Regions from separate parts of the Streptomyces sp. NPDC015130 genome, predicted to be linked through region 1. Evidence: riboswitches for the same ligand, from Rfam matches in the RefSeq annotation. Region 1 holds a riboswitch; the other holds the start of a gene.

Region 1 (4,788 bases):
CGTAGTCGCGGTCGGCGAGCTTGCGCAGGTAGCGCAGCATCGACGTCTCGGAGCGGTGCGCGTGGAAGACCGGGTGGGTCAGGTAGGCGTCGGAGCGCAGCAGTCCGCTGGGCAGCGTGTCCTCGGCGGCGGCGTCGAGGGCCGCGATGTCGCCCTCGACACCGAAGGCGGCCCAGACGGCGGCGAGCTGCTCGCGGCCGGTGGTCTCGTCACAGGAGATCGAGACGAGGTCGGCGTCGACGCGGTAGAGGTTCACGCCGGCCTCGCGGGCGGCGGCGACGACCTCGTCGGCCTTGCCGGGCACCCGGACGGTCAGGGTGTCGAAGTACGAGCCGTGCACGACGTCGACACCGCCGGCGGTGAGGCCCGCGGCGAGGATCGTGGCGTAGCGGTGGGTGCGGAGCGCGATGCCCTTCAGGCCCTCCGGGCCGTGGTAGACGGCGTACATGCCGGCCATCACGGCGAGCAGCACCTGGGCGGTGCAGATGTTGCTGGTGGCCTTCTCGCGGCGGATGTGCTGCTCGCGGGTCTGGAGCGCCAGGCGGTACGCGCGGTTGCCGTCGGCGTCGACGGAGACACCCACGAGGCGGCCGGGCAGGGAGCGGGCGTGCTTGTCCTGGACGGCCATGTAGCCGGCGTGCGGACCGCCGAAGCCCATGGGGACACCGAAGCGCTGCGTCGTACCGACGGCGATGTCGGCCCCGAGCTCACCGGGCGAGGTGAGCAGCGTGAGCGCGAGCAGGTCGGCGGCGACGGTGACGATGGCGCCGAGCTCGTGGGCGGCGTCGATCAGCGGCTTGATGTCGCGGACGGCACCGGAGGCGCCCGGGTACTGGAGGAGCACACCGAAGACGCCGCGCTCGGCGACCTCGGCCGGAATGCCGTCGCTCAGGTCGGCGACGACGACCTCGACACCGGTCGGCTCGGCACGCGTCTCGATGACGGCGATCGTCTGCGGCAGGGCGTCGGCGTCGATGAGGAAGACACCGTTCTTGACCTTGCCGACGCGCCGGGCGAGGGCCATGGCCTCGGCGGCGGCGGTGCCCTCGTCGAGCAGGGAGGCACCGGAGGTCGGCAGACCGGTCAGGTCGGCGACCATGGTCTGGAAGTTCAGCAGGGCCTCCAGACGGCCCTGGGAGATCTCCGGCTGGTACGGGGTGTAGGCGGTGTACCAGGCCGGGTTCTCCATGACGTTGCGGAGGATCACCGGCGGGGTGAACGTGCCGTAGTAGCCGAGGCCGATCATCGGGGCGAGGACCTGGTTGCGGTCCGCGAGGGTGCGGAGCTCGGCCAGCACCTCGGCCTCGGTGCGCGCGGCCGGCAGGCCCAGCGCCTCGGCGTTCTTGATCACGTCCGGCACCGCGGCGGCCGTGAGCTCGTCGAGCGAGCCGTAACCGACCTGGGCGAGCATCTTGGCCCGCGCCTCGGCGTCGGGCCCGATGTGCCGCTGCTCGAACGGGATGCCCTGCTCGAGCTCGGAGAGCGGAATGCGGTTGGCGGTCATGTACGGAGGCCTCCTGGTCGTCACGACCTGCGAGGGGCACCACGGCGCGGGTACCCGGACGGCCTCCCCCTCTGTCATCTCAACCTGAGAGTTTCACCGGCACGCCTCGCGGCACACCGGCTTTCACCGTCGGTGAGAGCGCATGCCGTCGGACACCGCTCTGCTTTCCAGAGTGACCTCGTCCGCGCGGTACAGGGGCCTGAGAGATTCCGGGGAGGATTTGCTCCTTCGGCGCCCTCCGAAAGGTTTCTCCGGGGGACTCTCCCGCACAGGGTCGACAGCCACAGCCAGCCTACCAGCGCGGTTGCGGCTGGTGTCGCTCAAGTGGCCGACATCCCACTTGTGCACTTTGGTAGAGGTGCAGAGCAGTTGCGACCAGTTGGAGGGACCGTGCAGACCGACATCGATCCGCGCAGCCTGATCGGCCGCAAGGCGTTCGACCGGAACGGAAACAAGATCGGAACCGTGGACGAGGTGTACCTGGACGACGCGACCGGCGTCCCGGAGTGGGCGGCGGTCCGCACGGGTCTGTTCAGCCGGGACGCCTTCGTCCCCCTGGAACCGAGCGACCTGCTCGAAGACGGCCTTCACATCCCCTTCGAACGCGCGCTGATCAAGGACGCCCCGGACTTCGGCGTGGGCCGCCACCTCTCCCCCGAGCAGGAACTCCAGCTCTACCGCCACTACAGCCTCACGCTCCCCCCGGCCCCCCAAACCCCCCAGGACACCGACTTCGGCCGCCTGGCAGGCCAAGAGGGCCCCTGAACCCCCACAGAGCCGATCCTCCGCCGGAAGACCGGCCCGACAAGCCGCATACGCCCACCCCCGGCAACGGCCCGAAACCCCCGCGGGCAGGTTCCGCACCTCTGCCCACGCACCCGTACAGGCGGGCCGTCGCACCCACAGGCCCCATCGCGCCCGCAGCCGCCAATGGCGCGAAACCCCCACAGGAAGACCGGCACCTCTGCCCGCCTTCCTGCACGGGTGGTGCGGGTGGGATCCCCGGCCCGGCCGCAAGGCCGGGCGCACCTCCACCACCCGCTCCGGCACACCGCACAGGCACCCGCACCGGCGCCCCGCCCCCGCCCTCACGCCCCCGCCCGGCACTCCCCCCGCACCAAGGGCAGCGGCTCCGAAGGCTCCAGCTCCGGATCGTCCACGGAGAACGTCCGTACGCGCCCGGGCGCCGACCACGGGTCCTCGAACCGCACCGTGACCCGCCCGACCCCGCTCCCCTGCACCCACCCCGCCCCGTGCACCGCGTGCCGTACGTCGTGCCCCGGCGCCCACCGCCGCTCGGCGGCGACGCCCCCACCGGCCTCGGGCGCGTCCGGGACCCCGGAACCGGCGCCGTCGGCGCCCGCCACGGGCTCCGCCGCCGCCACCCCGGCCATCGCCGCCCGCTCCTCCTCCGCCTGGGCGAAGAGGTCCTCCTGCGTGTAGTCCGCGAGCCCGCTGACGCCGACCCCGAGCAGCCGGACGCCCCCGGTCGTGTCGACCGCCTCCAGGAGCCGCCCGGCGGCCTCCCGCACGACGACCGGGTCGTCCGTGGGCCCCCGCAGCGTCTCGGACCGGGTCAGCGTCGAGAAGTCGTACCGCCGCACCTTGAGGACGATGGTCCGCCCCGAGTGCCCCGAGGCCCGCAGCCGCGCCACGCACCGGTCGGCGAGCCGCTCCACCTCGGTCCGGATCCGCACCCGGTCGTGCAGGTCGACGTCGAAGGTGTCCTCGACCGACACCGACTTGGCGTCCCGCTCGGCCACCACGGCCCGATCGTCGTACCCCTGGGCCATCCGGTACAGCGAGGCCCCGTGCGCCCGTCCAAGGAGCCGTACGAGCTCGTCCTCGCCGGCCTCGGCCAGGTCGGAGACGGTGGTCATCCCGGCACGCCGCAGGTGCTCCCCGGTCGCCGGCCCGACCCCGGGCAGGATCCGCACGGACCGCGGCCCGAGGAGCTCCCGCTCCGTGCCCGGCTCGATGAGGACGAGCCCGTCCGGCTTGGCCTCCTCGGAGGCGATCTTCGCGATCATCTTGGAACCGGCGAGCCCCACCGATCCCGTGAGCCCGGTGGTCGCCAGGATGTCGGCCCGCAGCCGCTGCCCGACGGCCCGCGCGCCCGCGCTGTCGTCGGCGAGGCCCCCGGCCTCCAGGTCGACGAAGGCCTCGTCGAGGCTGAGCGGCTCCACGAGCGGCGAGAGGCGGCCGAGCAGCTCCATGACCTGCTCGCTGATCGACCGGTAGAAGGCGAAGCGCGGCACGAGATACGCGGCGTTGGGCGCGAGCCGCCGCGCCTGGCCCATCGGCATGGCCGAGTGGACCCCGAAGCGGCGCGCCTCGTACGAGGCGGTGGCGACGACCCCGCGCGGCCCGAGGCCGCCGACGACCACGGGTTTTCCGCGCAGGCTGGGCTTCGCCGCCTGCTCGGCGGCGGCGAAGAACGCATCCATGTCGAGATGCAGGATCGTCGGCGCGGCTCTCACACTTCCGATGCTGCCCCATGCCACTGACAACGGGCCGCCGACGACTCGACGAACAACGGAATCCCGAGCACCCTCAGCCCCCGCGACAGACCTTCACCCGAGCCACAGACCGGTGCAGCCGGTACGACCTCACGCCTGTACCGCTCCCCCGGGAGTGAGCGGCCTCAGACAGCCCGGTCCCGCCGGCGCCTGGCCAGCTCGTCCCCCGGATTGTGGCCGACGAGCGTCTCGCCCGTGTCGACCCGCTCCCCGTGCAGCTGCGAGAGCGCCGCCTCGACGTCACGCCAGACGACACCGACGGCGATCCCGAAGACCCCCTGGCCGCCCTGGAGGAGGTCGACGACCTCGTCGGGCGAGGAGCACTCGTAGACCGTGGCGCCGTCGCTCATGAGCGTCATACGCTCCAGGTCGCGGAAGCCCCGGGCGCGCAGGTGCTGCACCGCCGCCCGGATGTTCTGCAGGGCCACCCCGGTGTCGAGGAAACGCTTGACGATCTTCAGCACGACGACGTCGCGGAAGCTGTAGAGCCGCTGCGTCCCCGATCCGTACGCGGGCCGCACGCTCGGCTCGACGAGCCCGGTGCGGGCCCAGTAGTCCAGTTGGCGATACGTGATGCCGGCGGCCGCGCAGGCCGTGGGGCCGCGGTAACCGATCGTGTCACCCGCCGGGCCCGTACTCGCGTCCGCCCCGAAGTCGCCCACACTGCCGTGAAGCGGATACGGACCGGACTCCCCGGACACGCGTCCGAGCGAGCTCCCTGCCGTACCGTCCGCGCTGCTCATCACGCCGACCCTCCGTCCTTGA
Region 2 (4,788 bases), on a different contig from region 1:
CCGGCCGCGACCAGACCCGCGAAGTGGGCCATGTCGACCCACAGGTAGGCCTCGACCTCGTCGGCGATCCGGCGGAACTCCGCGAAGTCCAGCTGACGCGGGTAGGCGGACCAGCCCGCGATGATGACCTTCGGGCGGTGCTCCTTGGCGAGGCGCTCGACCTCGGCCATGTCGACCAGACCGGCCTCGTCCACGTGGTACGCGACCACGTTGAACTGCTTGCCCGAGAAGTTCAGGCGCATGCCGTGGGTGAGGTGGCCGCCGTGCGCCAGGTCCAGACCCAGGATCGTGTCGCCGGGCTGGGCGATCGCGAAGAGGGCGGCCTGGTTCGCGGAGGCGCCGGAGTGCGGCTGGACGTTGGCGTACTCGGCGCCGAACAGGTCCTTGACCCGGTCGATCGCGATCTGCTCGGCCACGTCGACGTGCTCGCAGCCGCCGTAGTAGCGGCGGCCCGGGTAGCCCTCGGCGTACTTGTTGGTGAGGACGGAGCCCTGGGCCTCCATGACCGCGACCGGAGCGAAGTTCTCCGAGGCGATCATCTCGAGGGTGGACTGCTGACGAAGGAGCTCGGCGTCGACGGCGGCGGCGACGTCGGGGTCCAGCTCGTGGAGGGGAGTGTTCAGAAGCGACATGAATCGATCCCTAGGGGTCTCGGGCCCGGTCTCAGCCGGCGGAGAACGCGGTGTACTCGTCGGCGGAGAGCAGCTCGTCCGGCTCGCCCGCGACACGTACCTTGAACAGCCAGCCACCCTCGAACGGAGCCGTGTTCACCAGCGACGGGTCGTCCACCACGTCCTGGTTGGCGGCGACGACCTCACCCGAGACGGGGGAGTACAGGTCGCTCACGGACTTCGTCGACTCCAGCTCGCCACAGGTCTCGCCCGCGGTGACGGTCGAGCCGACCTCGGGGAGCTGGGCGTAGACGACGTCACCGAGCGCGTTGGCCGCGAACTCCGTGATGCCGACCGTCGCGACGCCGTCCTCGGCGGCCGACAGCCACTCGTGCTCCTTGGTGTAGCGCAGCTGCTGGGGGTTGCTCATGACCTGATTCTCCTGGATCGGGGGAGTACTGATGAACGTGGGTCTCGCGGGGTGAGACCCGGGATGAGACGACTGCGTCACTTCTGGCGCTTGTAGAACGGCAGCGCCACGACCTCGTAGGGCTCGTGGGTGCCGCGGATGTCCACACCTACACCCTCGGTGCCCGGAGCGGCGTGCGCCGCGTCCACGTAGGCGATCGCGATCGGCTTGCCGAGCGTCGGGGACGGGGCGCCCGAGGTCACCTCGCCGATCACCACGCCGTCCTTGACGACCGAGAAACCGGCGCGCGGGACCCGGCGGCCCTCGGCGACCAGGCCGACGAGCCTGCGCGGCGGGGCGGTCTCGGCGCGCTCGGCGGCCTTCTCCAGCGCCTCGCGGCCGACGAAGCGGCCGTCGTTGGTCGTCTTCTCGAACTTCACGACCCGGCCGAGACCGGCGTCGAAGGGGGTGAGGGCGGTCGTCAGCTCGTGGCCGTACAGCGGCATGCCCGCCTCCAGGCGGAGCGTGTCGCGGCAGGACAGGCCGCAGGGGATCAGACCGACCGGGGCGCCCGCCTCGGTCAGCGCCTTCCAGACGCCCTCGGCGTGCTCGGGCTTCAGGAAGAGCTCGAAGCCGTCCTCGCCGGTGTAGCCGGTACGGGCGATCAGCGCGGGCACGCCCGCGACCGTGCCCGGCAGGCCGGCGTAGTACTTCAGGCCGTCCAGGTCGGCGTCGGTGAGCGACTTCAGGATGCCGGGGGACTCCGGGCCCTGGACCGCGATCAGCGCGTACGCGTCGCGGTCGTCGCGGACCTCGGCCTCGAAGCCGGCCGCGCGCTCGGTCAGCGCGTCGAGGACGACCTGCGCGTTGGAGGCGTTGGCGACGACCATGTACTCCGTCTCGCCGAGGCGGTAGACGATCAGGTCGTCGAGGATGCCGCCGTCCTCCTGGCAGATCATCGTGTAGCGGGCGCGGCCCACGCCCACCGTGGAGATGTTGCCGACCAGGGCGAAGTCGAGGAGCTCGACGGCCTGCGGACCGGTGACGGTGATCTCACCCATGTGGGAGAGGTCGAAGAGGCCCGCCTTGGTCCGGACGGCGACGTGCTCGTCCCGCTCACTGGCGTAGCGCAGCGGCATGTCCCAGCCCGCGAAGTCGGTCATGGTCGCGCCCAGCGAACGATGCAGCGCATCGAGGGCGGTCAGACGGGGGGCAGTGCTCATGGGGTGGCTCCCGGATCCCAAGGGCGGTTCGGTGACGAAACACATGACGGGCGAGGACGTCCTCCCCATCTGTCATGGAACCTGAGAGGTTCACCGAAGGCATCTCGTCGTCGAGAGCTCGGCTTGCACCTTGGGTGGGGACACGGCAGGGTGTCCCGCTTTTCAGATCTGCCTCATCCACGCGGTACGGGGCCTGAGAGATTCAAGGGAGGGTCTTGCTCCTTCGGCGTCCGGACGCCTCGGGCGGTCCGGAACTCTCCCGCGCGGATTCGAGCGGCCGGTATGCGATTGTGTGGCGACTGTGCGCGCCTGGCGCGCACATCATTGCACGCGGGCTCCGCGTGGCACATCACTTGTATCTCATTACCGCTTCTTTACACTTTGTGGGCAAGGGTCTCCTGAGGCCCGGCAGGGGGAGCAACGATGAGGATCCAGCACACCGGCGCGTACGCGACGGGTACCGGCATACCGCCCCAGCGCGCCCGGGCCCGCACCAGGGCGCGCGCCGGGACCGGCCGCCGCGGCCGGATCCTGCGGGACCTGCGCGAGCGCGGCGGCCGCGGCCCCCGCGCCCTCACCTTCGCGGCGGGCGACCTGGTCGTCGTCTCCGGGCTGCCCGGCAGCGGCAAGTCCACGCTCATGAAGCGCGCCGCCGACGGCCGGGGGATCGACTCCCAGGACACCCGCGAGCGCTGGGAGGCCCGCATGCCGCGCCTCCTGCCGTACGCGGTCTACCGCCCCCTGGTCCGGATCGCGCACTACGCCGGACTGCGCCGCGCCCTGCGCTCCGGCGCGAGCGTGATCGTGCACGACTGCGGCACCCAGTCCTGGGTGCGCGGCTGGCTCGCCCGCGAGGCGAGACGCCGCGGCAGCGCCCTGCACCTGGTCCTGCTCGACGTCACGCCGGACACCGCGCGCGACGGCCAGCGCGCCCGGGGCCGCGGAGTCTCCGCGTACGCCTTCGCCCGGCACCGGCGGGCCGTCGGCCGGATGCTGAAGGCCGCCGAGTCCGGCAGCCTGCCGCACGGCTGCGCCTCGGCGACCCTGCTCGACCGGGACTCCGCGGGCGCCCTCCGGAAGATCGGCTTCCGCGACGCGGCCTGAGGCCGGGTCGGGGTGCCGTCCTCGATCCGGCCCGAGGCCCGGTCGGGGTGCCGTCCGCGAGGCGGCCCGAGGCCCGGTCCGCATGCCGCCCTCGATCCGGCCCTGACGTCGTCCTGGATCCGGCCCGAGGCCCGGTCCTGACGCCGTCCGCGAGGCTGCGGGGGCCTGCTCCGCGCGCCGTCCGCGGCGCGCTCCGGCGGGGCGCCGTGGACGGTCTCTGAGGGCTGTCCCACACTCGTACCCGCTGCTTTTGGCCACGACGGCGTCAAGGCGGCGTTAGGGTGCTGCGGGGCGGCGCGGGAGGGCGCGCCCCCGCGAGACAGGGGAAGAGGGACCGTGGACGTGACGTGGCCGGGCAATGAGCTCGAAGAGGTGCTGGCCGCCTCGCTCGGCAACCCCGCCGCAGGGGGCCGGCTGGTCGAGGTGCTGGGCCGCAGCGAGATCTGGGTGCCCCTGCCCAACGGCGGCGGCCCCGAGAGCCCCGACCTGGACCTCGCCACCATGGAGATCGACGGCGCGGCCTTCGTCCCCGTCTTCAGCTCCGAACAGCAGTTCCTCGCCTGTGTCGGCACCCACATGTCCTACACCGTCGCCCCCGCCCGCGACTTCGCCCGCGGCCTGCCCCCGCAGCTCGGCATCGCCGTGAACCCCGGCGGCACCGTCGGCGTCCCGCTGCCCCCGCCCGCCGTCGCGGAGCTCTGCCGCGTCGGCCGCACCCCCCTCGACGGCCCCGCCAGCGGCGGGCGCGTCCGGCTCTTCGAGCCCGACTGGCAGGACGACCCCGTCGACTTCCTCGCCGCCGCCTCCGCCGAGTTCGAGGCCACCGGAGTCGTCGCCACCGCCCGCCGCGCCCTCGCGAGCGTCGAGGGCACCGAACCCGCCCTCTTCATCGGCGTCCAGCTCGTCGCCTGGGACGGCGTCGACCGGAACGCGCCCCTGGACGCCCTCGGCCGCGCCCTGGGCCGCGTCGAGGCCGCCTGGCCGGTGAACCTCATCCTGCTCGACATGGCGCGGGACCCGGTCGGCGACTGGATGCTGGAGCGGGTTCGCCCCTTCTACCAGCGCGCCGCCGGGTGAGCGGCACCCTGTCTAAGCTGAACTGAACTGGACCGAGAGCTCAGCCGAACCGAATCAGCGGCTGGCCGGACGTGGTGAACGGAAGAGGGGCGGGACCCAGGGTGAGCGCGTCGAGCACCGCTGCGACCGGAGGGGTCGAGCACATGCTGCGCCAGGTGGCACCCGGACGCTACGACGCGTACGAGAGGCTGCTGCACGCCCTGGCCGACGGCGAGGTCTGGATGCTGCTCTGGCAGGGCTCTCCCGGCTCGCCCGACGCCCAGTACGGGAACATGGAGGTCGACGGCTTCGGCTACGCGCCCTGCGTCACCTCCGCCCAGGAGCTCGCCGCCTCCGGCTGGAACCGCGCCCACGAGCTCGTCAC

What was found. A riboswitch is a leader RNA that binds a small molecule or an ion and turns the genes downstream of it on or off. The one in region 1 is predicted to bind glycine.
Region 2: it holds a riboswitch for glycine, as region 1 does, so the genes downstream of both, gcvT (glycine cleavage system aminomethyltransferase GcvT) here and gcvP (aminomethyl-transferring glycine dehydrogenase) in region 1, are expected to answer to the same signal.

What each region holds. Positions count from the first base shown of each region.
Region 1 is NZ_JBIBVC010000010.1:294,307-299,094, forward strand. Features, by position in the region: gene gcvP (aminomethyl-transferring glycine dehydrogenase) at 1-1,504, opposite strand, end outside; glycine riboswitch at 1,682-1,781, opposite strand; gene ACF08F_RS22870 (PRC-barrel domain-containing protein) at 1,895-2,269, shown strand; gene ACF08F_RS22875 (DNA polymerase IV) at 2,593-3,984, opposite strand; gene ACF08F_RS22880 (MerR family transcriptional regulator) at 4,149-4,766, opposite strand.
Region 2 is NZ_JBIBVC010000013.1:175,188-179,975, forward strand. Features, by position in the region: gene glyA (serine hydroxymethyltransferase) at 1-632, opposite strand, end outside; gene gcvH (glycine cleavage system protein GcvH) at 664-1,041, opposite strand; gene gcvT (glycine cleavage system aminomethyltransferase GcvT) at 1,119-2,243, opposite strand; glycine riboswitch at 2,416-2,515, opposite strand; gene ACF08F_RS26050 (AAA family ATPase) at 2,667-3,347, shown strand; gene ACF08F_RS26055 (enhanced serine sensitivity protein SseB) at 3,684-4,424, shown strand; gene ACF08F_RS26060 (enhanced serine sensitivity protein SseB C-terminal domain-containing protein) at 4,526-4,788, shown strand, end outside.